DNA from 3 places in the Buttiauxella cochleicola genome. Region 1 is predicted to be linked to each of the others. Evidence: predicted binding sites of a transcription regulator. Region 1 holds the regulator's gene; each other region holds the start of a gene.
What was found. Region 1 encodes PurR, which represses purine synthesis genes. Its sites were predicted from a motif close to CANGCAAACGTTTGCNTG; they were not measured.
Positions count from the first base shown of each region.

Region 2: purL (phosphoribosylformylglycinamidine synthase) is a predicted target of PurR. The motif match lies at 3,958-3,975, and genes of this name have one in related genera.
Region 3: LVQ79_RS11190 (amino acid aminotransferase) is a predicted target of PurR. The motif match lies at 8,734-8,751, and genes of this name have one in related genera.

Region 1 covers NZ_JAJSOU010000001.1:174,467-185,582, forward strand. Annotated here, with positions in the region: gene LVQ79_RS00765 (LacI family DNA-binding transcriptional regulator) at 1-692, opposite strand, end outside; gene gmuD (glycoside hydrolase family 1 protein) at 749-2,140, opposite strand; gene LVQ79_RS00775 (PTS sugar transporter subunit IIC) at 2,191-3,510, opposite strand; gene cfa (cyclopropane fatty acyl phospholipid synthase) at 3,717-4,865, opposite strand; gene punC (purine nucleoside transporter PunC) at 5,163-6,356, opposite strand; gene punR (DNA-binding transcriptional activator PunR) at 6,472-7,383, shown strand; gene purR (HTH-type transcriptional repressor PurR) at 7,404-8,429, opposite strand; gene cydH (cytochrome bd-I oxidase subunit CydH) at 8,725-8,814, shown strand; gene sodB (superoxide dismutase [Fe]) at 8,867-9,448, opposite strand; gene LVQ79_RS00810 (C40 family peptidase) at 9,641-10,489, opposite strand; gene LVQ79_RS00815 (Grx4 family monothiol glutaredoxin) at 10,852-11,116, shown strand, end outside.
Region 2 covers NZ_JAJSOU010000016.1:26,202-37,317, forward strand. Annotated here, with positions in the region: gene LVQ79_RS18735 (PTS transporter subunit EIIC) at 1-1,148, shown strand, start outside; gene yfhb (phosphatidylglycerophosphatase C) at 1,152-1,790, shown strand; gene tadA (tRNA adenosine(34) deaminase TadA) at 1,849-2,352, shown strand; gene mltF (membrane-bound lytic murein transglycosylase MltF) at 2,237-3,793, opposite strand; gene purL (phosphoribosylformylglycinamidine synthase) at 4,064-7,951, shown strand; gene LVQ79_RS18760 (sensor histidine kinase) at 8,540-9,922, shown strand; gene qseG (two-component system QseEF-associated lipoprotein QseG) at 9,926-10,645, shown strand; gene glrR (two-component system response regulator GlrR) at 10,642-11,116, shown strand, end outside.
Region 3 covers NZ_JAJSOU010000007.1:32,601-43,716, forward strand. Annotated here, with positions in the region: gene ssuC (aliphatic sulfonate ABC transporter permease SsuC) at 1-307, shown strand, start outside; gene ssuB (aliphatic sulfonates ABC transporter ATP-binding protein) at 304-1,077, shown strand; gene pepN (aminopeptidase N) at 1,170-3,782, opposite strand; gene pncB (nicotinate phosphoribosyltransferase) at 4,049-5,251, shown strand; gene asnS (asparagine--tRNA ligase) at 5,447-6,847, shown strand; gene LVQ79_RS11185 (porin) at 7,446-8,624, shown strand; gene LVQ79_RS11190 (amino acid aminotransferase) at 8,813-10,003, shown strand; gene LVQ79_RS11195 (IS4 family transposase) at 10,048-11,116, opposite strand, start outside.

The DNA.
Region 1 (11,116 bases):
ACCAGCAGTGCAGAAAACTTCACTCCACGGTTTATCAAGCGTTGCAGTGCAATGCGCACCGATGATTCATCGTCAATCACCAACTGGCGGTTGAAGGGCACGACATGGTTGTGAAGCGCCTGATGATAACCTTCAAGTGTGAGCGCTGCCGCTTCACCACTGGCAAAGTTAATCAAAGCGATTTGTCGCCGCTTTTGATTACATAAATAATGCACTGCCGTTTCTGCAGCAAAAATATAGTCACACTGAATACTGAGGTTATGTGAACCGCTCAGGCAATCAATCAACATGATGTCGTCATCAAGTTCCGGTAACGGAAAACGAGCCCCCACCACCACCAATGCATCACATAACCCGTTAGAAAGTTCCTGTGCCGCCTGAGCCACACTGTCATGGTCATTGGCAAAGCGTAACAGCAAATGTTTCTGATGCTGATTAAGCTGTTTCTCAAGTGCTTGCAGATAGCCAGTTGACTGCTGAATATGTTCGGTTGCGCAGATAACGCCAATGCAATTAGTTGACTGGGAACTCAAAGATTGAGCGATAGCATTCGGCTTGTAGTTAAGTATTTCCGCCGCGCGTAAAACGGCCTGGCGACTCTCTTCTTTCACGCCGCGACTGCCGCTTAAAACACGCGAAACGGTTGCTTTAGAAACCTGTGCCAGGCGTGCTACATCATTAATATTCGACATGGTGTGAGTTTCCCGCTTCTCAGCCAGAAACGGGCCTCGCGGCCCGTATGCGGAGATTACGTACGATCGTTAAAGCCATTTTCTGCGGCGGTTGCTTTGTACCACTCGCCGCTTTTCTTGATGGTGCGTTGCTGAGTCTCGAGATTTAACGAGACAAAACCGTAACGGTTTTTATAGGCGTTGCACCAGGACCAGTTATCAATAAACGTCCACATGTGATAACCAAGGCAGTTACTGCCTTCACTGATGCCTTTATGCAGCCATTTCAGGTGGTCGCGCACGAAATCAATGCGGTAGTCATCCTGAATCTGGCCGTTTTCGTCGAAGCGCTGTTCGTTTTCAACGCCCATGCCATTCTCGGAAATATAGCAATTTGGGTTGCCATAATTCTCACGCAAGTTGGTGAGAATGTCGTAAATCCCTTGCTCGTAGATTTCCCAGCCGCGATACGGGTTCATTTTGCGGCCTGGCATTTCGTAGGACTCGAAGAACCACTCTGGCATAAACGGACTGTCAGGGTTTACCAGTGAATCGCGGCATTTGATGCGGCGCGGCTGGTAGTAGTTGATACCGAGTAAATCGACGACACCTGCTGCCAACAACTCTTTATCGCCAGGCTGGCATTGAGGCAACTGGCCATGCTCTTTCAACAAGGCCACCAACTCTTGCGGATATTCACCACGCAAAGCAGGGTCAAGGAAGCTGCGGTTAAACATCAGGTCAGCGATGTTCGCCGCTTTCACATCCGCAGGGTTTTGCGAACGTGGGTAAGAAGGGGTGAGGTTGAGAATAATACCGATTTCGCCGCCGTCATTACGCTCGTGATAAGCCTTTACCGCCAGAGAGTGGGCGATCATGGTGTGATAAGCGACAGTGGCTGCGCGTTTAAAATCCACCACGTTCGGATAATGGAAATCGTACAGATAGCCCCCTTCGACAGGTACTACCGGCTCGTTAAAGGTAAACCAATGCTTCACGCGGTCGCCAAACAGGTCAAAGCAAACATTAGCAAATTCAGCATATGCCGTGACAACGTCACGGTTTTCCCAGCCGCCTTGCTGCTGCATTACCATCGGCATATCAAAGTGGAACAGGTTGATAAATGGCTTAATACCTTGCGCCAGCAGCTCGTCAATAACCTGATTATAGAAGGTCACAGCTTCCTGATTTACCGCGCCGCGCCCTTCAGGGATCAGGCGTGCCCAGGAAATTGAGGTACGGAAAGTATTATGGTTCAGCTCTTTTAGCAGCGCGATGTCCTGTTTCCAATTCTTGTAGAACGTGGAGGTATCCGCAGGGCCTACGCCGTTATGGAAACGGGTTGGTTGTTCTTTAAACCACTGATCCCAAATGGTGGCAGACTTGCCAAAAGAGAGCGTTTCACCTTCAGTTTGCGGTGCTGAACTGGCGCTGCCCCACCAAAAATTATCAGGAAATAGGTATTTCATTTTCGTTCCTCGTTTGACGTGCCTGCCATCCGGGCAGGCAATAAAAAATATCAGTTTGCTGCAATCGGGCTGTCATTTTCCTGTGTATTACGTTCTTCATCCTGTTTCAGCAGGGTGCGTTCGTAAGCTTTCAGGAATGGGTAATACATCACAGCCGACATGACCATACAAATCAGGCACATGATTACGGGACTTACCGCCCAGTTTGCGGCCCATGAAGCACCAATTGGCGCAGGTGTTGTCCATGGTGTCAGAGAGACAACCTGTGCAACCCAACCTAATTTTGTCGCGATATAAGCAAGCGTTGCGTTAATCATTGGCACCAAAGTAAACGGCAAGAAGAACATTGGGTTCATGATGATTGGTGTGCCGAACAAAATGGGTTCGTTGATGTTAAAGAAGCTAGGCACCACGCCCATTTTGCCAATGGTACGCAGGTGAATCGCACGGCTACGCAATAGCAGGAAGGCTAATGGAAGTGTTGAGCCAACGCCGCCAATCAACAGGTAGTGGTCCCAGAAACCTTGCAAATAGATATGCGGCAGAACATTGCCCGCAGCCAGTGCAGTCTGGTTAGCTGACAGGTTCGCCATCCAGAAAGGGTTCATAATCCCGGTGACAATAAGCGCGCCGTGAATACCGGCGAACCATAAAATCTGGCAAATAAAGACGGAAATCAAAATCGCCGGCAGCGAGTCGGATGCGGATACTAACGGTGCCAGCAGATGCATGATTGCTTCGGGAATAATCATCCCAGTGGTGGACTCGATAAACAAATTCAGCGGGTGCAGGGTTGCAACAATCACCACAACCGGAATCAGAATTTCAAATGAGCGCGCAACGCCTGTCGGCACTTCTTTCGGCAAACGGATGGTAATGTTGTGGCGTTTTAATAACGCGTATATTTCGCTGGCGTAAATCGCCGTAATCAGCGCAGTGAAAATGCCCTGGCCGGAGAAATACTGCGTTGAGATCTGCCCGTCTTTATACGGTGCGGCGACCAGTAAAAAGGCCATAAACGCCAGTAGGCCAGTCATAATCGGGTCGAGCTTATAGTGCTTCCCGAGGCTTGCGCCGATACCGACGGAGATAAAGAACGTCATCACGCCCATGCTGAGGTTAAACGGCAGCATTAACTGTTCGCGGTAGGTCTGCGAGAAGTTAAGCCACGAGCGGGCAAAGCCCCAGGTGCTGTCTGGCGAGAACGGCGGGAAGATAAACACTAACAAGAATGATCCGATAATCATAAACGGAAGGGCGGAGATAAAACCGTCGCGAATGGCGATGACATGGCGCTGAGAGCCCATTGCTCCTGCCATTGGCGTGACTTTTTGCTCAATCACATTGACCATTTTTTGGTACATGCTCATGGCGGTATCCTTGCTATTGTTTTTGGGAAGTAGAGTGATTGTGAAACAAGATGGAAACCGGTTTCCAATGAATAAAGAGATAAGTGTTAACGGGATCAAACTCGTGAAGAAAGGAGCGCAGGAAACGTGAAGGGACTCACATTTTGTTAAGAAAATGCTACATGCTTGCGAGGATTGAATTTACCCCGGCATTGCCGGGGTGGAAATCAGTGCGGAACCCGTAAACCGTTTTCGACGCCACGAGTGAAGACGACTTGCCAGAGCTGGATATCACGTGCACGGAAGGCACCGGCACAAGCATTCAGATAATAACTAAACATGCGTTTGAATCGTTCTGAATAGTTATCGGCAATTTCCGGCCAAAAGTTATTGAAGCGTTCATGCCAGGCCATCAATGTTTTGTCGTAGTCGGCACCAAAGTTATGCCAATCTTCCATCACAAAATGACCTTCGCTGGCATCGGCAATCTGGCGCACTGACGGCAGACAGCCATTAGGGAAAATGTACTTGTCTATCCATGGGTCAACACCGTTAAAGGTTTTATTCGAGCCAATGGTATGTAGCAGGAAAATACCGTCAGGTTTTAGATTGCGGTCGGCAACATTAAAATAGGTGGCATAGTTTTTCGGCCCAACATGTTCGAACATGCCGACAGAAACAATGCGGTCAAATTGCATATCCAGTTCGCGATAATCTTGCAGCGCAATATTAACGTTAAGCCCGGCACAACGCTCTTGCGCCAGTTTTTGTTGTTCGGCGGAGATGGTTACACCATGAACGGCTACGCCGTAATTCCGGGCAGCAAATTCTGCCAGACCGCCCCAGCCGCAACCAATATCAAGTAACGTCATTCCTGGCTCAAGATGCAGCTTATCGCAAATCATTTTAAGCTTGGCGTTTTGTGCATCACTTAGCGTGGTAGCGTCTTTCCAATAACCGCAGGAATATTGCATATGTTCATCAAGCATGCGGCTAAATAAGTCATTGCCCAGATCATAATGTTCTTTACCGACTATCCACGCACGTTTTTTGGATTGCAGATTAACTAAGCGCGCGGCGGCTACACGTAGCGTGTCTTTTAAATGGTGGGGGAGTTGCCGCTCAAGTCCGGCGCGAATGGCGTTATGGAAAAAAATATCCAGTCGTTCGCAGTCCCACCAGCCGTCCATATAGCTTTCACCAAGACCCAGTGTACCCTCTTGCAGAACACGCTTAAAAAAATCGGGATGCTTAACCTGTATATCGAAAGGGCGTGGGCCATTAATTTCTACCCCTGCACGCGTGAGCATATCGTTCACAATCCGATACCACGGGTTATTTCTTATTCTGACTTCTTCTATACACGATGAACTCATAGCTTCTCCATCACCAATGTGAAAGGAACCTTAAAACAGCGTAGACGCTATTTTGGGCATGTGAGAAATGTCACGGAAAATTCCGTGTGCCTGATATCCGACGTAGAACAGAGAAAGGGGGCTTGGCGCCCCAAAAAAACAGATGTAAAACAAAAACGGGAGCCAAGAGGCTCCCGTTTTAATGTGATTATTATGGTGTTATTTGTTGAGCCGTTTATGAGTATAGGCTCGCTTAAGCGGTGATTCAATCACATATTCTTAGCAAGCTAACCATGTTGAGGCTGAGCAATTTTAATCTTAATGTGCATCCGATTCAGCCGGTTGCCAGACCTCGGCATTTTTACGACGCTGAAGCAGATAACCCAGCATGGCCAGAACAATTGTTACCAACATGACACTGGTGGTTGTAAGCAGTGGTGTAGCGACCAACCACGACACCATCAAACTTGCCAGGAAGCACAGGCCCAATTGCAGCGTGTTTTGCAGCGCAGCGGCTTTACCCGTGGCTTGCGGGAAAGGCAACAGTGCGGAAGCAACCACGATTGGGTAAATCGCACCGTTGGCAATCGCCATTACACAGAACGGAATCAGCAATAACGTGAGTGTGGCGTGGCCGCTTACCGCAACCGCCCAGGTGCCGAAAATGCTCAACGTATATAACGCCAGCAACCACGGCAGCATTTGCTTGCCTTGCCATTTTTGCAGTGCGCTACGGCAGCCGTAACCACCAATCAGGAAGGCGATAGTTTGTGGCACATAGCTCAGGCCAATCGCCGCCGGGCTGTAGCCCATATCATTCAGAATGAACGGGGAACCGGTCAGCCAGGCAAAGAAGCTTGCGGAGCAGGCCGCATAAATCAACACGTTGCCGCTATACACGCGATTACGCAGCAACGACATAAAGCTGACTTTGTTGTCTTCTGTTTGCGGGTGATGCTGGGTACGTGGTTTCAGGCGCAGAGTTGGTATCATCAGCACCAGCGTGATGGCAAATAGTGTGGCGAAAATCGCCTGCCAGTCAAAGTGGGTCAAAATCCAACTACCCAACAGTGGAGCCAGTGCTGGAGATAGACCAACCAGCGGCATAATCGTTGCAAAAATGCGATTTGCACGGTTTGCCGGGTAGTAATCGGTCACCAGTGCCTGCCAGCTTACCGCGGCAGAACAAACACCAACGGCCTGAACGAAGCGCAGCACCAGCAGAGCAGTAGCACTTTCTACCCACAACATTCCAATACAACCGACGGCGAACAGACTTAGACCTGCCAGCAAAACTGGTTTACGTCCGAAATGGTCTGACAGCGGCCCCCACATTAACTGGGCAAACGCAAAGCCCGCAAGGAACAGGCTCAGGCTCGCACTGACGGCGGAGGCATCGGTCTGTAAATCTTGCTGAATGGCAGCGAAAGCAGGCAGATACATGTCTGTGGCAAGGAAGCCCAGAACACTTAATCCAGCCAGCCAGATAAGAAATCCTTTTGATGGTTGCATAATTTTCTCTTGTTTTATCTTGCAGGTTGATCGCTGCAAGAGTGTACGGAGTGCAAATAGGCTTGTGAAACGCTAATATTTGTAGGTTGCGTTCAAAAAATTTGTGAGCAGAGAAATGTGGTCAGAATATTCGCTGGAAGTGATAGATGCGGTAGCGCGCAATGGCAGCTTCAGTGGTGCAGCACAAGAGTTGCACCGCGTTCCGTCAGCTATCAGCTATACGGTACGGCAACTGGAAGATTGGTTAGCGGTTCCGTTATTCGAACGTCGCCATCGTGATGTTGAATTAACCCCCGCTGGCGTCTTTTTCCTGAAAGAAGGCCGTTCTGTTATCAAAAAAATGATGACGACACGGCAGCAGTGTCAACAGATCGCAAATGGATGGCGCGGGCACCTGGCGATTGCAGTCGATAACATCGTTAAACCTGAACGAACACGTCAGTTAGTGTTGGATTTTTATCGTCATTTTCCGGATATCGAACTGCGTATCTTCCAGGAAGTGTTTAACGGCGTGTGGGATGCGCTGGCTGATGGGCGAGTTGAAGTCGCGATTGGTGCGACACAAGCTATTCCCGTCGGGGGGCGTTATGCGTTCCGCGATATGGGGACGTTGAGTTGGCGCTGTGTGGTGTCATCAAATCACCCGCTGGCACAGCAGGGCGGAACCTTAAGTGATGATGATCTACGGGCCTGGCCGTCGTTAGTACTGGAAGATACTTCCCGCTCGCTACCGAAGCGCATTACCTGGCTTTTGGATAATCAGCGTCGAGTTGTGGTTCCAGACTGGGAATCTGGCTCTGATTGTCTTAGCGCGGGTTTATGTATTGGTATGGTGCCGCTGCATATAGCAAAGCCGTGGTTAGCTTCGGGGCAGTGGAGTGAGCTGACGCTCGATAACCCATTCCCGGACGCGGCATGTTGCCTGACATGGCGGCAAAATGATGCTTCGCCAGCTTTGGCCTGGTTGTTGGAGTATTTGGGGGATAGTGAGACGATGAATCAGGAGTGGTTGCAGGAGCCTGCTTAGGCAGGCTCCATTGACTGTTTTTAGCGACGATAATCGCGGAATGGACCATCTGCCACTGAACGGCGTTCAATTAAGCGTGGATGTACTTCAATCGACTGCGACTCTTCGCGTTTATTGACGATTCTATCCAGCAGCATATTGAATGCTGTTTCACCCAGTGAATCCTTCGGCTGATGAATGGTGGTCAATGCCGGTGAGAAGTAACGCGCGTTACGCACGTTGTCGTAGCCGATAATGGAAATATCTTGCGGCACGCGTAAACCCATTTCATCAGCAGCACAAATTGCGCCCATCGCCATAATGTCACCGCCGCAGAATATCGCGGTAGGGCGATGGGACTGCCCAATTATCTGCTGCATGGCGCGGTAGCCTGACTCAGGTTCAAAGTCACCCTGCACAATCCAGTTCTCAGGAATAGCGATACCAGCCTCTTCCAGCGCTTTCATAAAACCAGCATGGCGGCCGCCACCGGTATTACGTTCCATTTGACCGGGAATTGCACCAATTTCGCGGTGACCACGCTCAATCAAATAACGGCCAGCCAGATAGCCACCGTGGAAGGCATTATCGACAACGGAGTCGGTGAAATCCGCGCGGGCTTCGCCCCAGTCCATCACAACCATTGGGATGTGACGATACTCTTCAAGCATAGTCAGTAATGATTCCGGGTATTCAGAACACATCACCAACAGCCCATCGACGCGTTTTTGCGCCATCATGGATAAATAGGCGCGCTGTTTTTCGAAATTATTGTGCGCATTACCCAAAATCAGGGTGTAGCCTTTTTCAAAGCAGCTATTTTCGACAGCTTCGATTATCTCGGCAAAATAGGGTGCTTCGCTAGAAGTGGCTAGCAAACCAATCGTTTTGGTGTGATTAACTTTCAAGCTACGTGCGACGGCGCTAGGCGAATAATGCAATTGTTTAATTGCTGCCCAGACCGCATTGCGTGTTTCTTCCGCCACAAAACGGGTCTTGTTAATCACATGTGATACGGTTGTAGTGGAAACGTTTGCGAGCTTCGCTACGTCCTTGATTGTCGCCATTAAATTTCACTCCGGGCCATATCGTAAACCCCTGATAACCAATGTGTTAAACGTTTGCGTACGCTAACTCCTGAGGCAACGTTAAGGTTGCAGGTATGCCGGGATTGCGACATAAAACGGGAGGAGGGCGTTGAATAGATGGTACGCAACAAATTAGCGTGGGATTTTGGCCTATCCTGGAGAAAAGTGAAAGAGGGAAAAGCGATATCAGGTTAAAACCAGGGGGATTTTTATGTCTGATTGTGGGAAAATCAATCCGACACACCGATTGTAGGGTAATAAAAGGAGTTTGCTAATGAGTACCGATCTGAAATTTTCAATCATGACCACGGTTGTTGTTTTGGCTCTGATTGTGTGTGGCGCGTTAACCGCCGTACTGCATTGATACATCGCTCTGATTAAAATGGGCCGCAATCGCGGCCCATATCTTTTTGGTTTTATGCTGCCAGATTCTTAGCAACAAACTCCCAGTTCACCAACGCCCAGAAATGCTCAAGATAGCCAGCACGAGCATTGCGGTAGTCGATGTAGTACGCATGTTCCCACACATCCACAGTCAATAACGGTGTTGCCGCTGTTGTTAATGGGGTACCCGCGTTTGAGGTAGAGACAATCGCCAGAGCGCCATCTTCTTGTTTGACAAGCCAGGTCCAGCCAGCGCCAAAGTTTTTAATAGCCGCATCAGTGAACTGCTGTTTAAACTCAGCAAAGCTCCCAAACGACTTATTAATGGCTTCCAGAAGCTCCCCAGTTGGTTCACCGCCTGCATTTGGTGCCAGGCAATTCCAATAGAAGGTGTGGTTCCAAACCTGAGCTGCGTTGTTAAACACGCCACCTTCGGAAGTACGAACGATCTCTTCGAGAGTTTTACCTTCAAACGCGGTGCCCTTAACCAGATTGTTCAGGTTAGTGACATAGGTTTGATGGTGTTTACCGTAATGGTATTCCAGAGTTTCGGCGGAGATATGCGGTGCTAAAGCATCTTTTGCATATGGTAGTGCAGGTAGTTCGAACGACATTGCTGACTCCTTATTACCCTTCATACTTCGAGCCGCATCTTTGTTGGCTGCGATGCAACTCGAATTAATTTGGGTATCTATTGTTAAACATCACTTTTAGTGCGGGTTTAGGGTAACAAATTGAAAGGATAAGCAAAAGAGGGAACTCACCTGCCCAGGGAAGGGCAGGTGCAGGTTTTCTAATAAGAGCGTTTAACGAATGGTTTTAGGGGTCATAACGCGTTTGGCACCGACATAGTGGCGCTGCCAGTAGTCTTCGCTCAATGAGGTGATCTGGATATCCTGCCCGGTACGCGGTGACTGAATAAATTTACCGTTGCCCACGTACACGCCAACATGGTCAGCGGTGCCTCGACCTTGGGTGCGGAAGAAGACCAAATCGCCAGTTTCCAATTCCCCACGATCTACAGATGAGGCATCACGCAGGTGATACATCTCATTAGCGGTACGAGGAATACGGAACTTCACTAAATCTTTGTATGCGTAGTAAACCAGACCACTACAATCGAAACCGGTAACCGGCGAGGTGCCACCCCAACGATACGGTTTACCAATCTGGCCCATCAATTTATTCATTGCCGTTTTTTGTGCTTTTTGCACACGGACTTTATGCGCCGCAGCAATCGTCGTTGGCTGCTCTGATTTAACTTTTACACAATGCGCTTTATGGCCTTTACGTGGCTTGCTGCATTTTTCGGTGAAAGTAACAGGCTGAGCTTTTGCGAGCTTAGAGGTTTTATTGCGGGAGTTTTTTGCAAGATTCTTTGTTTTAGCGCTGCTGGCATTTTTGGCAGTTTTACTTTTTGCGGCAGTTGCTTCTTTTTTCTTGCTGGCTGTTTTGACTGAGGTGGTGCTTTTTTTGCTGGCGGTGGTGGTTTTACTCTTACTGCTCTTTTCTGTGCTCTTCGTTGTGCTTTTCACAACGTGCGCTTTTTGCGCAGCCACGGGACGAGCGTGCTCAGACGCCTGCGTCAATGGTGTATACGGCAAGGTAAATAGCAGAGCACAGAGCGTGATAGAAATTTTTGTTATCCGCGCCACTCGACAATCCCCTGGTGAAAATGAATGCATGAGAAAAACCATCATGCCCGTGTATGATTTTGCGAAACCCGCCGATTCTAATCTATTAACCACGATAAAGTTAATAACCTTTTACTATTCGCCTTGCTGTTTCGTTACCGGACGCAAAAAAATTAACCAAACTAATGGTTGTAAGGCTATTTATTGATCAGGCATAGGGTCATTTGCTGATTTTCAGTGGCGGGAAAAGTGTTATTCTTAATACATGTTGTCCCTCCATCGCGTATGACAGAAAAACCCTTTAAAAAATGGTGTTTTCTGGAGAGGGCGTCAATCGCTACAATGGCAGACTAATGCCAGTACTTGGTTTGAGGAAGCAAGCAATGAGCACTATTGAAAAAATCCAACAACAGATTACTGAGAACCCAATTCTTCTTTATATGAAAGGTTCTCCGAAACTGCCTAGCTGTGGCTTCTCCGCCCAGGCTGTGCAGGCGCTATCCGCTTGTGGTGAGCGTTTCGCGTACGTTGATATTTTACAGAACCCAGACATCCGTGCTGAGCTGCCAAAATACGCTAACTGGCCTACTTTCCCGCAGCTGTGGGTTGATGGTGAACTGGTTGGCGGCTGCGACATCATTATTGAGA
Region 2 (11,116 bases), on a different contig from region 1:
TAGTGGATGCCATGCGCGAGCTGCTGCAAAGCAGCGGGCAGGTCATCACAGCAGAAGATGATATTGCGCAGAATAAGGCTCAAGCCAAAGCGCGTTACCAGGCGCCGATGAGCGAAGCGCTGCGTAAACTGGCTAATGTCTTTATTCCATTGATTCCAGCTTTTATTGCATCGGGTCTGATTACTGGAATTATCAACATTCTGAAGCGCCCGGATATTGTTGGCGACATGGCCACCCAGTACCCGAACATTCTCGGCTTACTCGCCATCTTCGGTAGCGCCGTGTTTGCTATCATGAATATTCTGGTGGGCGTCAACGCGGCCAAAGTATTCGGCGGTTCGATGGCGATGGGTGGCGTGATGGCGGGGATACTTTCCAGCCCGCAACTCGCGCAAATCCATCTGTTTGGTGAAAACCTCCAGCCTGGCCGCGGCGGCGTTATCGCCGTGTTGCTGGTGGTAGCGTTGATGTGCTGGATTGAAAAACGCTTACGCAAGTTGTTGCCCGGTTCAATTGAGCTGATCCTCAACCCGCTCCTGACGACTTTGATTACCGCTTCGATTGCTATTGTTGCTTTGCAACCGTTGGGTGGCCTGATTTCTGATGCGATTGCTCACGGCGCCACAATGGCAATCGACAAAGGTGGTCTGGTGGTTGGCGCGGTGCTTTCCGGCGCATTCTTGCCATTGGTGCTTTCGGGTTTGCATCAGGGGCTGGTGCCGATTCACGTTGAGCTTATCCAGACTCACGGGCAGAACGCCTTACTGCCAATTCTGGCGATGGCTGGGGTTGGGCAAGTTGGCGCTGCGCTTGCGGTCTACATGAAAACCCGCAATCAGCGGCTGAAAAAACTTATCAAAGGGGCATTGCCAGTCGGGCTGCTCGGTATTGGTGAACCGCTGATTTTCGGGGTGACTTTGCCGCTTGGTAAACCGTTTATTGGCGCGTGTTTGGGTGGTGCGGTTGGCGGGGCATTAATTAGCTACTGGAAAGTGGCGACGGTTATTACATTTGGCATTTCAGGTTTACCACTGGCATTAACCATTGTTACCGGAAAAGTGATGCTCTATCTGTTAGGCTTTCTGATAGCGGTTATCGCAGGGTTCTTATTTACGTGGTTTATGGGCTTTAACGATCCAGAGGAGTAACGTTTGACAACTCAGAGTGAGCGTCGGGTAGTATTTTTCGATTTAGATGGCACGCTTCATCAGCAGGATATGTTTGGCAGCTTCTTGCGCTTCCTGCTGCGTCATCAGCCTCTCAATCTGTTACTTGTCATTCCGCTTTTGCCGGTGATAGGTGGCGCGTTGCTGATTAAAGGACGTGCTGCTCGCTGGCCAATGAGCCTGTTACTGTGGGGGGCGACCTTTGGTCATAGCGAAACGCGCCTCAAGCAGTTGGAAGCAAACTTCGTCACCTGGTTCCGTGGGCAAGTTACAGCTTTTCCTGTTGTGCAGCAGCGCCTTACCGATTACCTGACAAGCTCAGATGCTGATGTCTGGCTGATTACTGGCTCACCGCAACCGCTGGTGCAGCAGGTGTATTTCGATACTCCCTGGTTACCGAAAGTGAAGCTGATTGCCAGCCAAATCAAGCGTTCCCACGGTGGGTGGGTGCTCACATTACGTTGCCTTGGGCATGAAAAAGTCTCACAGCTGGAACAGCAAATCGGCACACCTTTGCAACTCTACAGCGGTTACAGCGACAGCAACCAGGATAACCCTCTGCTCTATTTTTGCCAGCACCGCTGGCGGGTTACGCCGCAAGGTCAGTTACAGCAGCTCGAATAATTCCGTCTGGCATAACGACTGTGTATAATGCGCGCCCGAATATAGGCCGGAGAATCCCTTGTCAGAAAGCGAATTGAACCACGAACACTGGATGCGCCATGCGCTAACCCTTGCCCGCCGTGCGTGGGAAGAAGGTGAAGTTCCTGTCGGTGCAGTGCTGGTCCATAACAACCTGGTGATTGGTGAAGGTTGGAACCGCTCTATCGGGCGACACGATCCGACAGCCCATGCTGAAATTATGGCGTTGCGTCAGGGCGGTTTGGTGCTGCAAAACTACCGACTGCTGGAAACAACACTTTATGTCACCCTCGAACCATGCGTTATGTGTGCAGGTGCGATGGTGCATGGACGTATCGGAAACCTGGTGTTTGGTGCGCGTGATGCTAAGACCGGAGCAATTGGATCTCTGATGGACGTGGTAGGGCACCCTGGTATGAATCACCAGGTTATGGTGACTGAGGGCGTACTGGCAGAAGAGTGCTCGGCAATGTTAAGTGATTTTTTTCGAGCCCGCCGTCTGGAGAAAAAGGCCCTAAAGGAAAAGGCCCGTAGCTCGGAGTAGCTAGTTCTACAGGAGCTACTGCCGGGTAAGCTTCGGCATATTTTTCTTCTTGCGCTACCTGTTTCTCTTTTTCAAGCAAATATCCCGCAAGGCTAATGTGATACTTACGGATATTTTCCACATAGGCGTACGCCTCATGACCACGGGCGTAGCCATAAGTCGTTTTGCTGTAATACTGTTTTTGGCTCAGTAGCGGCAGCCGAGTTTTGACATCCGCCCAACTGTCCGGGTTACCTTTCTGCTTCGCCGTAAGCTGACGGGCATCAAGCATATGCGCATACCCCATATTATATGCCGTCAGAGCAAACCAAATACGCTCCTCCTCTGGCACGCTATCGGGCACTTTTGACATCATATCTTTCAGATAACGACTCCCACCTTCAATGCTTTGCTCTGGGTCTAAGCGGTCAGTAACACCGAGACTTTGCGCGGTATTTTTGGTCAGCATCATGAGCCCGCGCACGCCAGTTGGTGAGGTGGCCTGATCATCCCAGTGCGATTCCTGATACGAAATCGCCGCCAGCAAACGCCAGTCTATTTCAGTGGCATATTTTTCGAATAACGGCTGAAGCGTTGGTAGCACGGTATCAACCGCTTTTAGGAAGGTACGTGTATCTACGTAGTCAAAATCCCCAACGTGACCGAGATATTTCTCTTCAAGACGCGCAAAGGTGCCATCGCTATTAAGGCGGTTATAGAAATCGAGTAGCGCCGCGGAAAGGCTATCATCATTATCTAACGCGCTAAACCAGGTGACCGGCTGCTCGTCGGTCACATCCAGAGCGACAGCAAGCTGTGGATGGACGCGTTGGAAGGTGCTGATGGCAACAGAGTCCGCAATGGTAAAGGCAATCTCTCCATCAACCACTTTTTGCATCAGTTCAGTGCTGCTGTGTTGTTCATCGACTCGCCAGCTTAAATCCGGGAATTTTTCTGCTTTCAGCTTGTTCAAAGCATTAAGTGAAGTTACGCCAGGCGACAGTACCAGTTGGTTATCTTTGACACCTGCCAGCGTTTTGGGGCGTGGGCTGCCGATGCGATAAACCATCTGCTGAGAAACTGAATAGTATGCTGGTCCAGCTTGATAACGCTGACCGCGTTGCGCGTTATAGACCAGTCCTGCCGCAATCACATCGGCATCGTTATTATCAATGTCATCAAACAGTTCCTGGATATTCGGACGAACGGTGACTTCCAGCTTTACGCCAAGGTAGTCAGCAAACTGCTGAGCCAACTCGTAATCGAGGCCTATTTTTTTGCCTTGATAAAGGGTGTAGGTCAGCGGTGACTCAATAGTACTGACGCGTAAAACCCCCCGCGATTGAATAGCGGCGATACGGTTTTCGGCTTGTCCGAACCAGGGTATGGAGGGCCAGAGCGCCACTGCCAGCAACACGGTTACGGCACCGATGAGCAGATAATTAATCTTAAATCTTTTCAAATAGTTAATCTTCTGCGGTGCGTCGAGTCTTCGCTAACAACAGGCTTCAAAAGTTGAGGTTATACAAAAAGGTGTGGCGCATTTTGCTTAACAAAACGCCACCGCGCAACTTATTCAACATTTCTGGCTGAATTTTAACCAATGAAAAGTAATCCACTTATTTCTACGCAAACGGTTTCGTCGCGGCGGCGGATTATCTATAATGGCGCCCGTTTTCCCCTTGCGCCCACTGAAGCGTCCCCCTGGCGTTTCGAAGACGAGAGATCTTTGATGATGGAAATTCTGCGTGGTTCGCCCGCTTTATCGGCATTTCGTATTAACAAATTACTGGCCCGCTTTAATGACGCCAACCTTCCGGTCAGCGACATTTATGCCGAGTATGTTCACTTTGCCGATCTCGACGCGCCGTTAACGGCTGAAGAGCACGCCCGTCTGCAACGGTTGTTGAAATATGGTCCAACCCTTGCCGACCACGCCCCGACCGGCGACCTGATTCTGGTCACGCCGCGTCCTGGCACCATCTCACCCTGGTCCTCCAAAGCCACCGACATTGCCCACAACTGCGATCTGGCCAAAGTTAAGCGCCTTGAGCGCGGCGTGGCGTATTACATCACTGCCAGCACGTTGACCGATGCACAGCGCCAGGAAGTTGCCGCGCTGCTACACGACCGCATGATGGAAAGCGTATTTGGTTCGCTTGATGGTGCACAGCAGTTGTTCTCTCATCACACGCCTGCGCCGGTGCAAAGTGTTGACCTGCTCACGCAAGGTCGCGAAGCACTGGTTGAAGCCAACATCCGTTTAGGGCTGGCTTTAGCAGAAGATGAGATCGACTACTTACAGGATGCGTTCACCAAACTGGGGCGCAACCCGAACGACATCGAGCTGTATATGTTCGCGCAGGCCAACTCCGAACATTGCCGCCACAAAATCTTTAACGCCGACTGGGTTATTGACGGCGTTGAACAGCCTAAATCGCTGTTTAAAATGATTAAAAACACCTTCGAGAAAAACCCTGAGTACGTGTTATCAGCTTATAAAGATAACGCCGCAGTCATGGAAGGCTCACAGGTTGGGCGCTTCTTTGCCGACCACGAAGCGGGCCGCTACGACTATCACCAGGAAGATGCTCATATCCTGATGAAAGTCGAAACCCACAACCACCCAACAGCTATTTCTCCATGGCCGGGTGCTGCAACTGGTTCCGGTGGTGAAATCCGTGATGAAGGTGCAACGGGCCGTGGTGCTAAACCGAAAGCGGGTCTGGTAGGTTTCTCGGTATCAAACCTGCGCATTCCAGGTTTTGAACAGCCTTGGGAAGAAGATTTCGGCAAACCCGATCGTATCGTCACCGCGCTGGATATCATGACTGATGGCCCTCTGGGTGGTGCGGCGTTTAACAACGAATTCGGTCGCCCGGCTCTGACTGGCTACTTCCGTACTTACGAAGAGAAAGTGAATAGCCATAACGGCGAAGAGTTACGTGGTTACCACAAGCCAATCATGCTGGCTGGTGGCATCGGTAACATTCGTGCCGACCACGTTCAGAAAGGCGAAATTACCGTGGGCGCGAAACTTATTGTGCTCGGTGGCCCATCAATGAATATTGGTCTGGGTGGCGGTGCTGCATCCTCTATGGCATCCGGTCAATCTGACGCAGATCTGGATTTTGCATCCGTACAGCGTGACAACCCAGAAATGGAACGTCGCTGCCAGGAAGTTATCGACCGTTGCTGGGAACTGGGCGATGCCAACCCAATTCTGTTTATTCACGATGTGGGCGCAGGTGGTCTTTCCAACGCCATGCCTGAACTGGTTAGCGATGGCGGTCGTGGTGGTCGTTTTGAACTGCGCGATATTCTGAACGACGAACCTGGCATGAGCCCGCTGGAAGTGTGGTGTAACGAATCCCAGGAACGTTATGTTCTGGCGGTTGCGCCAGACCAGTTGCCGCTGTTTGACGAACTGTGCCGCCGTGAACGTGCGCCATATGCCGTCATCGGTGAAGCGACTGAAGAAAAACACCTGACGCTTAACGACAGCCATTTCGACAACCAGCCTATTGATATGCCGCTGGACGTGCTGCTCGGCAAAACGCCGAAAATGGAACGTAACGTTGAAACCCTGAAAGCGAAGGGCGACGCGCTGGACACTCGCAACATCACCATCGCAGATGCAGTTAACCGCGTATTGCACTTGCCGACCGTTGCTGAGAAAACCTTCCTTGTGACCATCGGCGACCGTTCCGTTACCGGCATGGTGGCGCGTGATCAGATGGTTGGCCCGTGGCAAATCCCGGTCGCTAACTGTGCGGTCACCACCGCAAGCCTCGATAGCTATTACGGCGAAGCGATGTCGCTTGGCGAGCGTGCTCCGGTTGCGCTGCTCGACTTCGCAGCATCGGGCCGCCTGGCTGTTGGTGAAGCACTGACCAACATTGCAGCTACGCAAATTGGCGCGCTCAATCGCATTAAACTCTCCGCAAACTGGATGTCCGCCGCAGGTCACCCTGGTGAAGACGCTGGTCTTTATGAAGCGGTAAAAGCAGTGGGTGAAGAACTTTGTCCAACGCTTGGCCTGACCATTCCGGTCGGCAAAGATTCGATGTCGATGAAAACCCGCTGGCAGGAGGGCACCGAGCAACGCGAGATGACCTCTCCACTGTCGCTGGTTATCACCGCGTTTGCCCGTGTTGAAGATGTGCGCCGCACCGTAACGCCACAGCTGCAAACTGAAGATAACGCCCTGTTGCTGATTGATTTGGGCGCGGGCCATAACGCGCTGGGTGCAACGGCGCTGTCTCAGGTTTACCGTCAACTGGGCGACAAACCAGCCGATGTGCGCAGTGCTGAACAACTGAAAGGCTTCTTTAACGCGATTCAGGCGCTGGTGGCCGAACAGAAACTGCTGGCTTACCATGACCGTTCCGACGGCGGTCTGTTGGTTACTCTGGCAGAGATGGCATTTGCTGGTCACTGTGGCATGGAAGCGGATATCGCAACTTTAGGTAGCGACCATCTGGCGGCACTCTTTAATGAAGAGTTAGGTGCAGTAATCCAGGTGAGAGCGGCAGATCGCGAAGCGGTTGAGAAAACACTGGCAGACCACGGCCTGGCAGATTGTGTTCACTTCCTCGGTAAAGCTGTTATGGGTGACCGTTTCACGCTGACCGCTGATAAGCACACGGTGTTTAGCGAAAGCCGCACCACGCTTCGCATGTGGTGGGCAGAAACCACATGGCAGATGCAGCGCCTGCGTGATAACCCAGAATGTGCCGATCAAGAGCATGAAGCGAAAGCCAATGACAACGATCCTGGCCTGAACGTTAAGCTCAGCTTCGACATCAAAGAAGATATCGCGGCACCATTTATCGCTAAAGGTGCTCGTCCGAAAGTTGCCGTGCTGCGCGAGCAGGGTGTGAACTCCCACGTTGAAATGGCGGCAGCCTTCCACCGTGCGGGCTTTGATGCCATCGACGTGCACATGAGTGATTTACTGGCCGGTCGCCGTGGTCTGGAAGATTTCCAGGCGCTGGTGGCATGTGGCGGCTTCTCTTATGGTGACGTGCTGGGTGCAGGTGAAGGCTGGGCGAAGTCCATTCTCTTTAACTCACGGGTGCGTGACGAGTTTGAAACCTTCTTCCACCGTCCGCAAACCCTGGCTCTGGGCGTGTGTAACGGTTGCCAGATGATGTCGAACTTGCGTGAACTGATCCCGGGCAGCGATTTGTGGCCACGCTTTGTGCGTAACCACTCAGATCGCTTTGAAGCGCGTTTCAGCCTGGTTGAAGTGACTTCAAGCCCGTCGCTGCTGTTGCAAGGCATGGTCGGCTCACATATGCCAATCGCGGTTTCACACGGCGAAGGGCATGTGGAAGTGCGCGATGCGGCTCATCTGGCGGCACTGGAAAGCAAAGGTCTGGTGGCACTGCGCTTTATCGATAACTTCGGTAAAGTTACGCAGAATTACCCGGCGAACCCGAACGGTTCACCAAACGGTATCACTGCCGTAACCAACGAAAGTGGGCGTGTCACCATTATGATGCCGCACCCTGAGCGTGTGTTCCGTACTGTTAGCAACTCCTGGCACCCAGCCGAGTGGGGCGAAGATAGCCCGTGGATGCGTATTTTCCGCAATGCGCGTAAGCAACTTGGTTAAGCCTTAATAGAGTCCCTGCTTCGGCAGGGATTTTTTTGTCACTAAAACCCGACATTCACTATTTTTTACTGTCTCCAAATGGAGACGTTTAACATATTGATTTTAAAGGTCTGTGAGGTGGGGCTCTATTGGTGTTGCTAAATAGCGACAGTGCGCTCAAAAAATAGCCTATGTTATTCATGTGCGTTATTGCAAATAAACATAATGGAAACATTGATGTATGTAATTTGTAGCAACTGTGGCACATATAATGCATAATACTGCGCAGTGGCTCATTCACCTTCTTATGTCAGCCCCCGCAAGGGTTGTGCTACATAAACCATAGAATGATGCACTCAAGGTGCCTGCCGTCCGACTTTTGATTATTGCCAGTCTTGTACTGCTTTATCATGCTCCGGGCGAAACGTTGAGTAAGGCACCGCCTGATTCCAGAACAAAGGCAGAGATTATTCTCTGCCTTTGTTGTTTCTGCGTTCAAGACTTTAAACTCCCGCCAATCCCCGCTAGCATCAAATTATCCGCAGTCCCAATGAGATAAGTCTATTGAACCAGTGGCATTTTTTCCCGCGATCCTTACGTCAGCTCGTCATGATGGCCTTTTTGCTGGTGCTGGTTCCACTGTTGGTTCTGGCATGGCAAGCCTGGCAAAGCCTTAATGCGCTCAGCGATCAGGCTGCGTTAACTAATCGCACCACGCTGGTGGATGCTCGCCGCAGTGAAGCTATGACAAACGTTGCTCTGGAAATGGAACGTAGCTATCGCCAATATTGTGTGCTGGATGATGCAACGCTTGAGACGGTCTACCAGGGGCAGCGAAAGCGTTACACGCAAATGCTCGAAGCGCATTCCGGTGTTTTGCCTGATAACCATCTTTATAAAGACCTCAGCCAGTCGTTAAACGACCTTGCCAACATACAATGCAAAAATAGCGGCCCAGATACCGCTGCTGCTGCACACCTTGAGAACTTCGCGGCCAAAAATGCTGAGATGGTACAAGCGACACGCGCGGTGGTGTTTTCCCGTGGACAGCAACTTCAACAAGAGATTGCCGAGCGCGGACAGTTCTTTGGCTGGCAGGCGCTGGTATTATTCCTGTTGAGCTTTGCATTGGTCATTATCTTTACGCGCATGATTATCGGCCCGGTGAAAGGTATCGAGAAGATGATTAATTTACTCGGTGAGGGGCGTTCATTGGGTAATTCGGTATTGTTTAAAGGGCCGAGGGAACTACGTTCTGTTGGGCAGCGAATTGTCTGGCTCAGTGAGCGCCTTTCCTGGCTTGAGTCCCAGCGCCACGAATTTTTGCGCCATATTTCCCACGAATTAAAAACACCGCTAGCCAGTATGCGTGAAGGTACCGAATTGCTTGCCGATCAGGTTGTTGGGCCGCTGACCACCGACCAAAAAGAGGTGGTGGAAATTCTTGATAACAGTAGCCGCCACTTACAAAAATTGATTGAGCAGTTACTGGATTACAACCGTAAACTGGCAGATGTCCCACTCGAGATGGGTAAAGTTGAACTGGCACCACTGGTGGATGTCATTATTGCCTCTCACAGTTTGCCTGCACGGGCTAAAATGATGCGTACCGAGTGTGATATTAGCCCGGTTGCTTGTCTGGCGGAGCCGATGTTGTTAATGAGCGTGCTGGATAATCTCTATTCCAATGCGGTGCACTATGGGTCTGAATCCGGTACCATTTATCTACGAAGCTCGCAGGTGGGTCACTTGCTCTATATTGATGTGGGTAACACAGGTGACCCCATTCCGTCCGCGGAGCGAGAGATGATCTTTGAACCTTTTTATCAGGGAAGCCACCAGCGTAAAGGTGCAGTTAAAGGTAGCGGCCTGGGATTGAGTATCGCCCAGGATTGTATCCGTCGTATGCATGGCGAATTGCACCTGATTGATGATGAAACGGCAGATGTCTGCTTCCGAATCGAGTTACCTGTCTTTCCCGAGAACAAATAAAAAATGAAAGCGACTATTTTTCACGTGTTGCGTAACGGCTTAATCCCATGCCTACGCAGCCCAGTTTCAATTCGCCCGCTGTCCGCATTACTTGTGCCATTACTATTGGCGAGCTGTGTTCAGAATACTGTGCCAAAAGATGTTAAACACCCACAACTAGCGGAAGAGCCGGAACAGCAACTGGCCGATTACTTGTCTACGGAGTGTGAGGATATCTGGCAAAACCAGAGCCATGACTCAATGAGTAACCCTCTCTATTGGCTTCGGGCGATGGATTGTGCGGAGCGTTTAGCGCCGATTCAGGCGCGGGCTGAAGCACGTCGCTGGCCATCTGATAGTTGGCGCGACACGTTCAAAAGAGGGATTTTGTTGGCGAATGCCAAAATTAGCCCAACCGAGCGCCGCCGTTACATGGTTAAGCTGGATACGATGACGACAGAAGTGCCTTCACAGGTGCGCTCGTTATTCCAGGTCTGGCGTGATGGGCAAGCGTCATTGCTGGCGCTGTCAGATGAACGTACCCGCTACAGCAAACTACAACAGTCGTCAGACAACGAGCTGGATACGTTGCGTGAACAACAGCAACGTCTCAGAGGCCAGCTCAGCCTGACGACTCGCAAACTGGAAAACCTGACGGACATCGAACGCCAGCTTTCCAGCCGCAAACCTGCCGGTGCTGAGTTGCCGGACAATACCAAGCCCGCGCAGGAGGCGAAACCATGACGCAACGTAAGCCTGCAAGACTCCTGTTGGTCGATGACGATCCAGGCCTGCTTAAACTTCTCGGTATGCGCCTGACCAGTGAAGGTTATACCGTTTCCACCGCGGAAAGTGGTGCTGAAGGGTTACGTCTCCTGGGACGAGAAAAAATCGACTTAGTGATTAGCGACCTGCGGATGGATGAAATGGATGGCATGGCGTTGTTTGCCGAAATCCAGAAAGCACAACCGGGAATGCCGGTTATCATTCTGACCGCTCACGGTTCTATTCCGGATGCCGTGGCCGCAACACAGCAGGGCGTATTTAGTTTCTTGACTAAACCAGTTGATAAAGATGCGCTCTACAAGGCGATTGACGATGCTCTCGAGCATACGGTCACTGCCGGTGATGATATGTGGCGCGACACTATTGTTACACGCAGCCCGACGATGCTGCGCTTGTTGGATCAGGCGCGCATGGTGGCCCAGTCGGATG
Region 3 (11,116 bases), on a different contig from region 1:
GTTGTCAGGCTTTAGCCTGTTCGCGCAGGTGATTCTGCCCGGTGCACTTCCTTCGATTATGGTCGGAATTCGCTTCGCCTTAGGCCTGATGTGGTTGACCTTAATCGTGGCAGAAACCATTTCTGCTAACTCAGGAATTGGCTATCTGGCAATGAACGCCCGCGAATTCCTGCAAACCGATGTGGTGGTGGTCGCCATCATTCTTTACGCCCTGCTCGGCAAACTCGCTGACATCAGCGCGCAATTACTCGAACGTGTCTGGCTGCGCTGGCATCCGGCTTATCAGTTGCAGGAGGAGAATGCATGAATACCGCTCGCTTAAACCAGGGGACTCCCCTGCTCCTTAACAGCGTAACCAAACGCTACGGTAATAAAACGATTCTTGATGAGCTGGAATTGCATATTCCTGCCGGACAATTTGTTGCGGTAGTCGGGCGCAGCGGCGGCGGTAAAAGTACCTTGCTACGTTTGTTGGCGGGGTTGGAAAATGCCAACGGTGGCTCGCTGATTGCCGGAAACGCACCACTGCGCGAGAGCCAGGATGAAACACGCTTAATGTTCCAGGATGCTCGCCTGCTGCCGTGGAAATCGGTGATTAACAATGTTGGCCTGGGGCTGAAAGGGAACTGGAAAGAATCGGCGATGAAAGCGCTGGAAGCGGTTGGGCTTGCCAATCGCGCTACCGAGTGGCCGGCTGCCCTGTCCGGCGGCCAGAAACAACGCGTGGCGTTGGCTCGAGCGCTGATTCATCGCCCACGCTTGTTATTGCTGGATGAACCGTTGGGTGCACTGGATGCCCTGACGCGTATCGAAATGCAGGAGTTGATTGTCTCTTTGTGGCAGGAACATGGGTTTACGGTATTGCTGGTGACGCACGATGTTAGCGAAGCCGTTGCGATGGCAGATCGAGTGTTACTGATTGAAGAAGGAAAGATCGGTTTGGATCTGACGGTTGATTTGCCACGTCCCCGTAAGCTCGGCTCTGTCCGGCTGGCTGAACTGGAATCTCAGGTGTTAGAGCGAGTGATGAAACGGCAGGTTATAGAAGAACCGGCACGCGTGGTGCGCACCGGTTAAATTATGTCGGATGTCGCTTACGCTAATCCGACCTGGTCAAACTTTTGTAGGGTGGATTAGCGGTAAGCGACATCCACCTTATAAAAGCGATATTAAGCTAGCGCTTTAGAAATCTTCTCGAACAAATCGCCCGACAAATTCTCCAGCCCTTTCAGCTGTTCCAGCGCTGCACGCATCATGCCCTGACGTTTCTCGTCATAGCGTTTGAGGCGAATCAACGGCTCAATCAGACGCGACGCCACCTGCGGGTTGCGGTGGTTCAGCTCGCTGAGCATTTCCACCATAAACTGATAACCGCTACCATCAAGCGCGTGGAATGCAGACGGGTTAGCCGAGGCAAAAGCACCAATCAGCGAGCGCACGCGGTTCGGGTTACCCATGCTGAATGAACGGTGGTTTAGCAATTCACGCACTTTGCTCAGCGTGTCAGCCGCAGGACTTGTCGCTTGCAACACAAACCATTTATCCATAACCAGACCGTCCTGATGCCATTTCTCATCAAACGCGGCCAGCAGTTCTGCACGGCACGGCAATTGCGCAGCAACTGACGCAGATAAAGCGGCAATAGAGTCCGTCATGTTATCAGCGCTTTCGAACTGGTTACGCACCAGTTGCTCAGCAAGCTGCTTCTCGCCAAAGGCCAGATAACGCAGGCAAGTATTACGCAGCGCGCGTTTGCCGATATCCGCATGCTCGACGCGATAAGCATCGAGTTTGTTGGCGTTGTAAACCGCCAGGAACTCATCAGCCAGCTCGTTTGCCAAAGTACGAGTCAGTGCTTCATGCACTGCAGCAATTGCCTGTGGATCGATTTTCTGGAACAGCTCGGCGATTTCGTTCTGCGATGGCAGCGTCAGAATTTCTGCCGCCAGTGCCGGGTCAATTTTCTCATCCAACAAAATTGCACGGAACGCATCAGCAACATGCAGCGGCAGCGACAACGGCTGGCCCTGTTGGCTGCGGTTGACGTTCAGCTTGATGTAAGTTGCCAGCAGACTTTGTGCCGCATCCCAACGCGAGAAATCGTTACGCGCGTGACGCATCAGGAACGTCAGCTGCTGGTCGCTCCATTTGTATTCCAGTTTCACTGGCGCTGAAAACTCACGCAGCAAAGACGGAACAGGCTGGAAATAGACGTTATCGAAAACAAATGTCTGCTCTGCCTGGGTCACATTCAACACGTGATGAATCGGATGACCATTTTTCTGCAACGGAATCACTTTGCCTTCGTTGTCATACAGTTCGATGTCGAACGGAATATGTAACGGGTGCTTTTCCTGCTGCTCGGAGGTTGGCGGCGTGTGCTGGCTGATAGTCAGCGTGTACAGCTCTTTTTCCGGGTCGTAGTCATCACGCACGGTGACTACAGGCGTACCTGCCTGGCTGTACCAGCGACGGAAATGGGACAGGTCAACGTTCGACGCATCTTCCATCGCCTGCACGAAATCATCACACGTTGCCGCGCTGCCGTCATGGCGCTCAAAGTAAAGTAGCATCCCTTTCTGGAAGTTCTCTTCACCCAGCAAAGTGTGCAGCATACGGATAACTTCTGAACCCTTCTCATACACCGTCAGGGTGTAGAAGTTGTTCATTTCAATGACTTTGTCCGGGCGAATCGGATGCGCCATCGGGCTTGCGTCTTCAGCGAACTGCGCAGCACGCATGGTCCGCACATTCTGAATGCGGTTAACTGCACGTGAACCGAGGTCAGAGCTGAATTCCTGATCGCGGAAAACAGTCAGCCCTTCTTTGAGGCTTAACTGGAACCAATCACGACAAGTCACGCGGTTGCCGGTCCAGTTGTGGAAATATTCGTGGCCGATGACGGCTTCGATATCGAGGTAGTCTTTGTCTGTCGCGGTTTCCGCACGGGCCAGCACATATTTGGAGTTAAAGACGTTAAGCCCTTTGTTCTCCATCGCCCCCATATTGAAGAAGTCGACGGCGACAATCATATAGATGTCGAGGTCGTATTCCAGGCCGAAGCGGGTTTCATCCCATTTCATCGACGCTTTCAAAGAGGTCATCGCCCAGCCTGCGCGGTCGAGATTGCCGCGGTCGACGAACAGCTCCAGCGCCACATCACGGCCAGAACGCGTTTTAAACGTATCGCGCAGGACGTCGAAATCACCCGCCACCAGCGCAAACAGGTAGCACGGTTTCGGGAACGGGTCTTGCCACTGAACCCAATGACGGCCGTTATCCAGTTCTCCTTCGGCAATGCGGTTGCCGTTAGATAACAGGAAAGGATATTTGGATTTATCGGCAATGATTTTGGTGGTGAAGCGCGCCAGAACGTCTGGTCGGTCGAGATACCAGGTAATGTGGCGGAAACCTTCAGCTTCACACTGAGTGCAAAGCGCATCGCCTGAAAGATAAAGCCCTTCGAGCGCGGTATTAGTTGCCGGGCTGATTTCATTAGCGATGGTCAGCGTGAAGGCTTCTGGCAGCGATTCAATAATCAATGCGCCATCTTCCTGGCGATAATCTTCCCAGGCAGCACCGTTGACCGAAATTGAAACCAGCGTCAGGTCTTCGCCATCAAGACGCAGTGGCGCATTCGCCGAGCCCTGGCGGGTAATCTGGCTAATAGCAGTGACCAGGGTTTTTGTGGCATCAAGGTCAAAGGTCAAATCGATATCGGTAATCGTGTAATCCGGCGCACGGTAGTCGTGGCGATATTTGGCTTGTGGCTGTTGTGTCATAAAAAACCTTATATATCTTCCGTAAGTTTTCGGGGTTCAGTCTATTCCTGTTGCTCTAATGTTGCCACGCAGAATCATCAACTTTTCTGGGCATCTGGCGCATATTGCTACATTTATATAACAAGCGGCACGAATTGCCATCGACCCGGATCGGTTCGTGTGTTGTGATCCAGGTTTAATAAACAGATAATCAGGGTATACTCCTGCGTCTTTTATCTGCTTAGCCCTTATGGAAACGCTCCTGTGAGAGGATGCTGCAACGCGCCATGACACGATACGCTTCCCCGATTTTGCAAACGCTTCTGGATACTGACGCCTATAAGCTTCATATGCAGCAGGCGGTTTTCCACCGTTATCACGACGTGAGCGTCGCGGCCGAGTTCCGTTGCCGCGGTGACGATCTGCTGGGCATTTATGCAGATGACATCCGTGAACAGGTTGATTTAATGCAGCACCTCGCGCTGAGCGACGAGGAATTTACCTTCCTGGAAAGTCTGCCGTTCTTTAAAGCAGATTATCTCGCGTGGCTGCGTACTTTTCGCTACGACCCCTCGACAGTCCATATCCGCAATAACAATGGTCATTTAGACATTCGTCTGACCGGCACCTGGCTGGAAGTGATTATGTGGGAAGTGCCGCTGCTGGCCGTGATCAGTGAAGTGGTGCATCAGCATCGTTCACCCGGCGTCACGCCGCAAATGGCGCTGGAGAGTCTGGAAAGTAAGCTGGTTCAATTCAAAGAACTGACAGCAGACACCGACCTTTCCAAATTCCGTCTGATGGATTTTGGTACCCGCCGCCGTTTCTCCCGTGAAGTTCAGGAGGCGATTGTCAGCCGCCTGCAACAAGAAACGTGGTTTGTCGGTACCAGTAATTACGACCTGGCGCATCGACTGAATTTAACCCCAATGGGCACTCAGGCCCACGAATGGTTCCAGGCACATCAGCAAATCAGCCCTACACTGGCGAACAGCCAACGTGCAGCACTCCAGGCATGGCTTGACGAGTATCCTGACAAACTCGGTATCGCATTAACGGATTGCATCACTATGGATGCCTTCTTGCGCGATTTTGACCTCTCGTTTGCCAGCCAATACCAGGGATTGCGCCATGATTCAGGGGATCCAGTCGAATGGGGCGAAAAAGCTATCGCTCATTATCAGAAGCTTGGCATTGATCCAAAAACCAAAGTATTGGTGTTCTCTGATAATTTGGATTTGCCAAAAGCTATTGAGTTGTATCGCCACTTCGCAGCGCGCATCAATTTAAGTTTTGGTATCGGTACTCGCCTGACCTGCGATATTCCACATGTGAAACCGCTGAATATTGTTATCAAGCTGGTAGAGTGTAACGGCAAGCCGGTGGCGAAACTTTCTGACAGCCCGGGCAAAACGATTTGCCACGATAAAGCGTTCGTCCGCGCATTGCGTAAAGCCTTCGATTTGCCACAGGTTAAGAAAGCCAGCTGATTCAGATAAACTCATGGGTGATATTCATTGAGCCCATGAGTTTTCCTATTTATCCCCCCACGCCCCCTTCTTTATTGTATTTCTTGCTCCCTGATGATTTTTCTACTTGTCTGATTGCTCGCGACAGGTAACATAGATAACCCCCCATTGTGGGTAATTTATTTTTGTCATTGACCAATTAATAGAGAGAAAAATATGAGCGTTGTGCCTGTAGCCGACGTACTCCAGGGCCGTGTAGCCGTTGACCAAGAAGTCACCGTGCGCGGATGGGTGCGTACTCGTAGAGATTCAAAAGCTGGTATCTCCTTCCTCGCCGTCTATGACGGTTCCTGCTTCTCTCCTGTACAGGCCGTCATTAATAATACTCTGCCTAATTACAATGAAGACGTACTGCGCCTGACCACTGGCTGTTCAGTCGTTGTCACAGGTAAAGTTGTAGAGTCTCTCGGTCAGGGCCAGAGCTTTGAAATCCAGGCCACTGAAGTTGAAGTGACTGGTTGGGTTGATGATCCTGATACTTACCCGATGGCGGCTAAACGCCACAGCATTGAGTATCTGCGTGAAGTTGCTCACTTGCGTCCGCGTACCAACATGATCGGCGCTGTTGCACGCGTTCGTCATACACTGGCCCAGGCGCTGCATCGCTTCTTCCATGAGCAAGGTTATTTTTGGGTTTCTACACCACTGATTACTGCCTCAGACACCGAAGGCGCAGGCGAGATGTTCCGCGTGTCTACGCTGGATATGGAAAATCTGCCACGTAACGACGCTGGCAAAGTCGATTTCGATAAAGACTTCTTTGGCAAAGAAGCGTTCCTGACCGTATCGGGTCAGTTGAACGGTGAAACCTATGCGTGCGCGTTGTCCAAGGTTTATACCTTCGGCCCAACCTTCCGTGCTGAAAACTCTAACACCAGCCGTCACCTGGCTGAGTTCTGGATGTTAGAACCGGAAGTCGCTTTCGCAAATCTGGACGACGTAGCAGGTCTGGCAGAAGCGATGCTGAAATATGTCTTCAAAGCGGTGCTTGATGAGCGCATGGATGACATGGAGTTCTTCGCAGAGCGCGTTGACAAAGATGCAGTCGCACGTTTACAGCGTTTCATTGATGCTGATTTCGCTCAGGTTGACTACACCGACGCTGTTACAATTCTCGAGAATTGTGGCCAGAAATTCGAAAACCCAGTTTACTGGGGCGTTGACCTTTCTTCTGAGCATGAACGTTACCTTGCTGAGCAACACTTCAAAGCACCGGTAGTTGTGAAGAATTACCCGAAAGATATTAAAGCGTTCTATATGCGCCTTAACGAAGACGGTAAAACCGTTGCCGCAATGGACGTGTTAGCGCCGGGCATCGGTGAGATCATCGGTGGTTCTCAGCGTGAAGAGCGCCTGGATGTGCTGGATGCGCGCATGGCTGAGATGGGTCTGAATAAAGAAGACTACTGGTGGTACCGCGACCTGCGTCGTTACGGCACCGTTCCACATTCGGGCTTCGGTCTTGGTTTTGAGCGTCTGATTGCCTATGTAACCGGTGTTCAGAACGTTCGTGACGTGATTCCATTCCCACGTACACCGCGTAACGCAAGCTTCTAAGTCGTCGTTTTTCAAAGGCCAGCATTGCTGGCCTTTTTTCTGCCTGTCGTACAAACGTCTTTTTTCTTCAACGAAAGTTAAACAAACGTCAATTTCAACCCCTTCCTGCAACTTGCCGGTTACCAATTGTGTCCATGAAACAGACAAACACAAAATAACCTTACTTTCCGCTTGCATCCTCATTCTGGTGTTTGACTTAGCACATTCGGCCAAAATTCACACAGATGTCTGGACATCCAAAAAACACTCAAGAAATGTGCAAATGTAAGCGAAGAATTCACTAAGCCTCTTCTTATACGGATTAAACATAAGTAATTCATATATATAGGAATGGAAAGGTCGAATTTTATACGAAGCGGCTAAGAAGTTTGAGTTAGTTCACAAAGTTCCATAAAATACACATTTAGTTACACATAGTTTCTTCTTGTAACTCACTCTCGATGTTTGTAGCACTTTCAGGCTAGCGAAACGGTTTCATGGATGGAAAGATGCCTGACAGATACAGAAAGACACCAAACTCTCATCAATAGTTCCGTATAGAATTATTGACGGCAGTGGCAGGTGTTACAAAAAAACCTAATGAGGGTAATAAATAATGATGAAGCGCAATATTCTGGCAGTGTTAATCCCTGCTCTGCTGGTAGCCGGTGCAGCTAACGCTGCAGAAATCTACAACAAAAACGGCAACAAACTGGACTTCTATGGTAAGGCTGTTGGTGAGCATGGCTGGACGACTAACGGTCACAGCACAAACGCTGACTCTACCTATGCTCGTATTGGCTTCAAGGGTGAAACCCAGATCAATGACCAGATGATTGGTTACGGTCAGTGGGAATACAACATGACCGCTTCCAACCCGGAAGGCGCTCAGAGCCAAAATACTCGTCTGGCATTTGCTGGTCTGAAATTTGGTGATGCAGGTTCCCTGGATTACGGCCGTAACTATGGCGCAATCTACGACGTAGCGGCTTACACCGATATGTTCGTTGTTTGGGGTGGCGATTCATGGGCTGCTACCGACAACTTCATGACTGGCCGTACTAATGGTGTTCTGACTTACCGTAACAGCAACTTCTTCGGTCTGGTTGACGGTCTGAACTTTGCTCTGCAATACCAGGGTAAAAACGATCGTAACAGTCCAGTTACCGTTAACTATGACGACACTACTGGTACCCCAATCTCAGCTAGCCTGAGTGGTAACGGCGCTAAAGCTAACGGCGAAGGCTACAGCACTGCTGTAACTTATGACTTTGCAGAAGGCTTCAGCGTAGCTGCGGGTTATGCAAACTCTGACCGTACCGATGCACAGAAGAATGCAGAAACAGCATCAACTCCAGCGGGTGTTCGCTATAACGGCGGCGCAAGTGGTGATCAAGCTGAAGCATGGTCTACTTCTGCTAAATACGATGCAAACAACGTGTACGCAGCAGTTATGTATGCAGAAACGCAGAACATGACTCGTGAACCAGATGCAAACTTCGCTAACAAAACTCAGAACTTCGAAGCGGTTGTTCAGTACCAATTCGATTTCGGTCTGCGTCCATCCGTGGGTTACGTGCAGTCTAAAGGTAAGGACCTTGTTGGTCGTAAAGGCTTTGCAGGCGGCGATGCTGACCTGGTTAAATATGTCGAAGTCGGTACCTGGTACTACTTCAACAAAAACATGAACGTTTACGCGGCATACAAATTTAACCTGCTGGACGACAACAGCTACGCACAAGCGACTGGTCAAGAAACTGATGACCAGACCACTGTTGGTATCGTTTACCAGTTCTAATTATCCAGCAACTTTGTTGCAAGGATGATTTAAAAACAGGGCTTCGGTCCTGTTTTTTTATGCCTGAAAAGTAGAAAAACTTATCTTGTGACGGGGGCTGTTTCTTTTTGTTGCAAACGGTTGGCATTTGCTAAAACAGCAGTTAACCTGAGAGCGTTACTCCCTCGATATCACAATGGAAACCCGTCATGTTTGAGAACATTACCGCTGCTCCAGCTGATCCAATTCTTGGTTTAGCCGATCTGTTTCGCGCCGATGACCGTCCGACTAAAATTAATCTCGGCATTGGTGTTTATAAGGATGAAACGGGTAAAACTCCGGTTTTGACCTGTGTTAAGAAGGCGGAGCAGTATCTGCTGGAAAATGAGAACACCAAGAACTACCTCGGCATCGACGGTATTCCAGAGTTTGGTAGCTGCACCCAGGAATTGCTGTTCGGGAAAAACAATGCTCTGAGTGCTAACAAACGCGCTCGCACAGCACAAACCCCGGGTGGTACTGGCGCGCTGCGTGTTGCCGCTGACTTCCTCGCTAAAAACACCACAACCAAACGTGTGTGGGTGAGCAATCCAAGCTGGCCGAACCATAAAAGCGTCTTTAACTCCGCTGGCCTGGAAGTGTGCGAGTATGATTATTACGATGCACAGAACCACTCTCTGAATTTCGATGGCCTGGTCAACAGCCTGCAATCTGCACAAGCTGGCGACGTGGTGTTGTTCCACGGTTGCTGCCATAACCCGACCGGTATCGACCCAACAGCTGAGCAATGGAAAGTCCTGGCAGAGATGTCTCTGGCCAAAGGCTGGTTGCCACTATTCGATTTCGCCTACCAGGGCTTTGCCCGTGGTCTGGAAGAAGACGCAGAAGGCTTGCGTATCTTCGCAGCAAGCCATCAAGAGCTGATTGTGGCGAGTTCCTACTCCAAGAACTTCGGCCTCTACAATGAGCGTGTAGGTGCGTGTACGCTGGTTGCTGCTGATGCAGATACCGTTGACCGTGCATTCAGTCAGATGAAATCTGTGATTCGTGCGAACTACTCTAACCCACCAGCTCACGGTGCATCGGTAGTAGCAACGATTCTTAGCAACGATGCCCTGCGTACTCTTTGGGAACAAGAGCTGTCCGACATGCGCCAGCGTATTCAGCGTATGCGTCACCTGTTTGTAAATACCCTGCAAGAGAAAGGCGCTAATCGCGACTTCAGCTTCATCATCAACCAGAACGGCATGTTCTCGTTCAGCGGCCTGACCAAAGAGCAGGTACTGCGTTTACGTGAAGAGTTTGGTGTGTATGCAGTAGCATCCGGCCGAGTAAACGTAGCTGGTATGACTCCAGACAACATGGCGCCACTATGCGAAGCGATTGTCGCTGTGCTGTAAGCCATAATATATAAAAAAAGAGCCGCGCAATGCGGTAATGCCAGTCAGTTAAGCAACTGACTGGCATTTTTGTTCCAGGCTTTACCATATTTTCGTGGCCTTTCCTTTACCACTCTCGGGAAGGCTCTTTCTCTTCTTATCGGCAGCTTTACCATCTGCGCCATGCTCTCCATGTCCCGCATCAGTTCAGGGATCCGTCCCGGTGACGCACCCTGCAATGTCATCAACATCCGCATCACCATTCCGCATGATCCCGAGAATCTCAGCTGATTCGGCCAGTAACCTTTCAGACTGCCTGCCATTTTTTTCATCTGATAACGCACAAGATTATACGCCAGCAGCACGCCCCACAGTTCCTGCTCCACAAGCTCCGGCTTTTTACTCCGCAGCGTCAGCCTGCTCAGTTGCATTGTCTGTTTGATTTCCCGGTAACCCAGCTCGATTTCCCACTGATGGCTGTACAGCTCCGCCATCTCCCCACCCGGATAGCGCATCGCATCCGTCATCGAGGTCAGCAGATGGCTGACTTTTCCTTTCCGGGTGACCGTCAACAGTCGGGCCGTCATTTCCTCTCCCAGCGCCGGCCACTTTTTCCGCGCCTGCGGGCTGGTTTTCAGCCTCACCAGATGGTCGCCTTTTCCCAGCTTCTGTATTTCCTCGTACTGCGCGCCTTTCCTCAGTGGGATCATCCAGTGGCGTTGTTTCCCTGCCTGGCTCCAGGCGTTTAGCAGACCCAGAGAGTAATAGCCTTTATCCAGCAGAGTCAGAGTGTTATCACCGGTCTGGTTTATCAACTGCTCTGCCAGCGTGTATTCACTTTCCTTCATCGTGCCGAAAGCGGCGGCCGTTAACAGATGGCTGGTCAGCTCCATCTGGCAGACCATTTTAACCTGAGGGTAGAGTCCGGGCTGACCGGCATACGTCTGACGCGGGAACGCTGCGTCGTTTTCGGCTGTGTCCAGTGTTCGCCAGACCACGCCATCCACGGCCAGCAGTGTCAGGCCACACCAGTGGGGATGAGTCGTGGCACCATGCCAGAGTTGTGCAGTTTGCAGGAACACCTGGCGAACAACCTCGCTTCCCAGCCGCTGACGGGCCTGGATAACGGCGCTG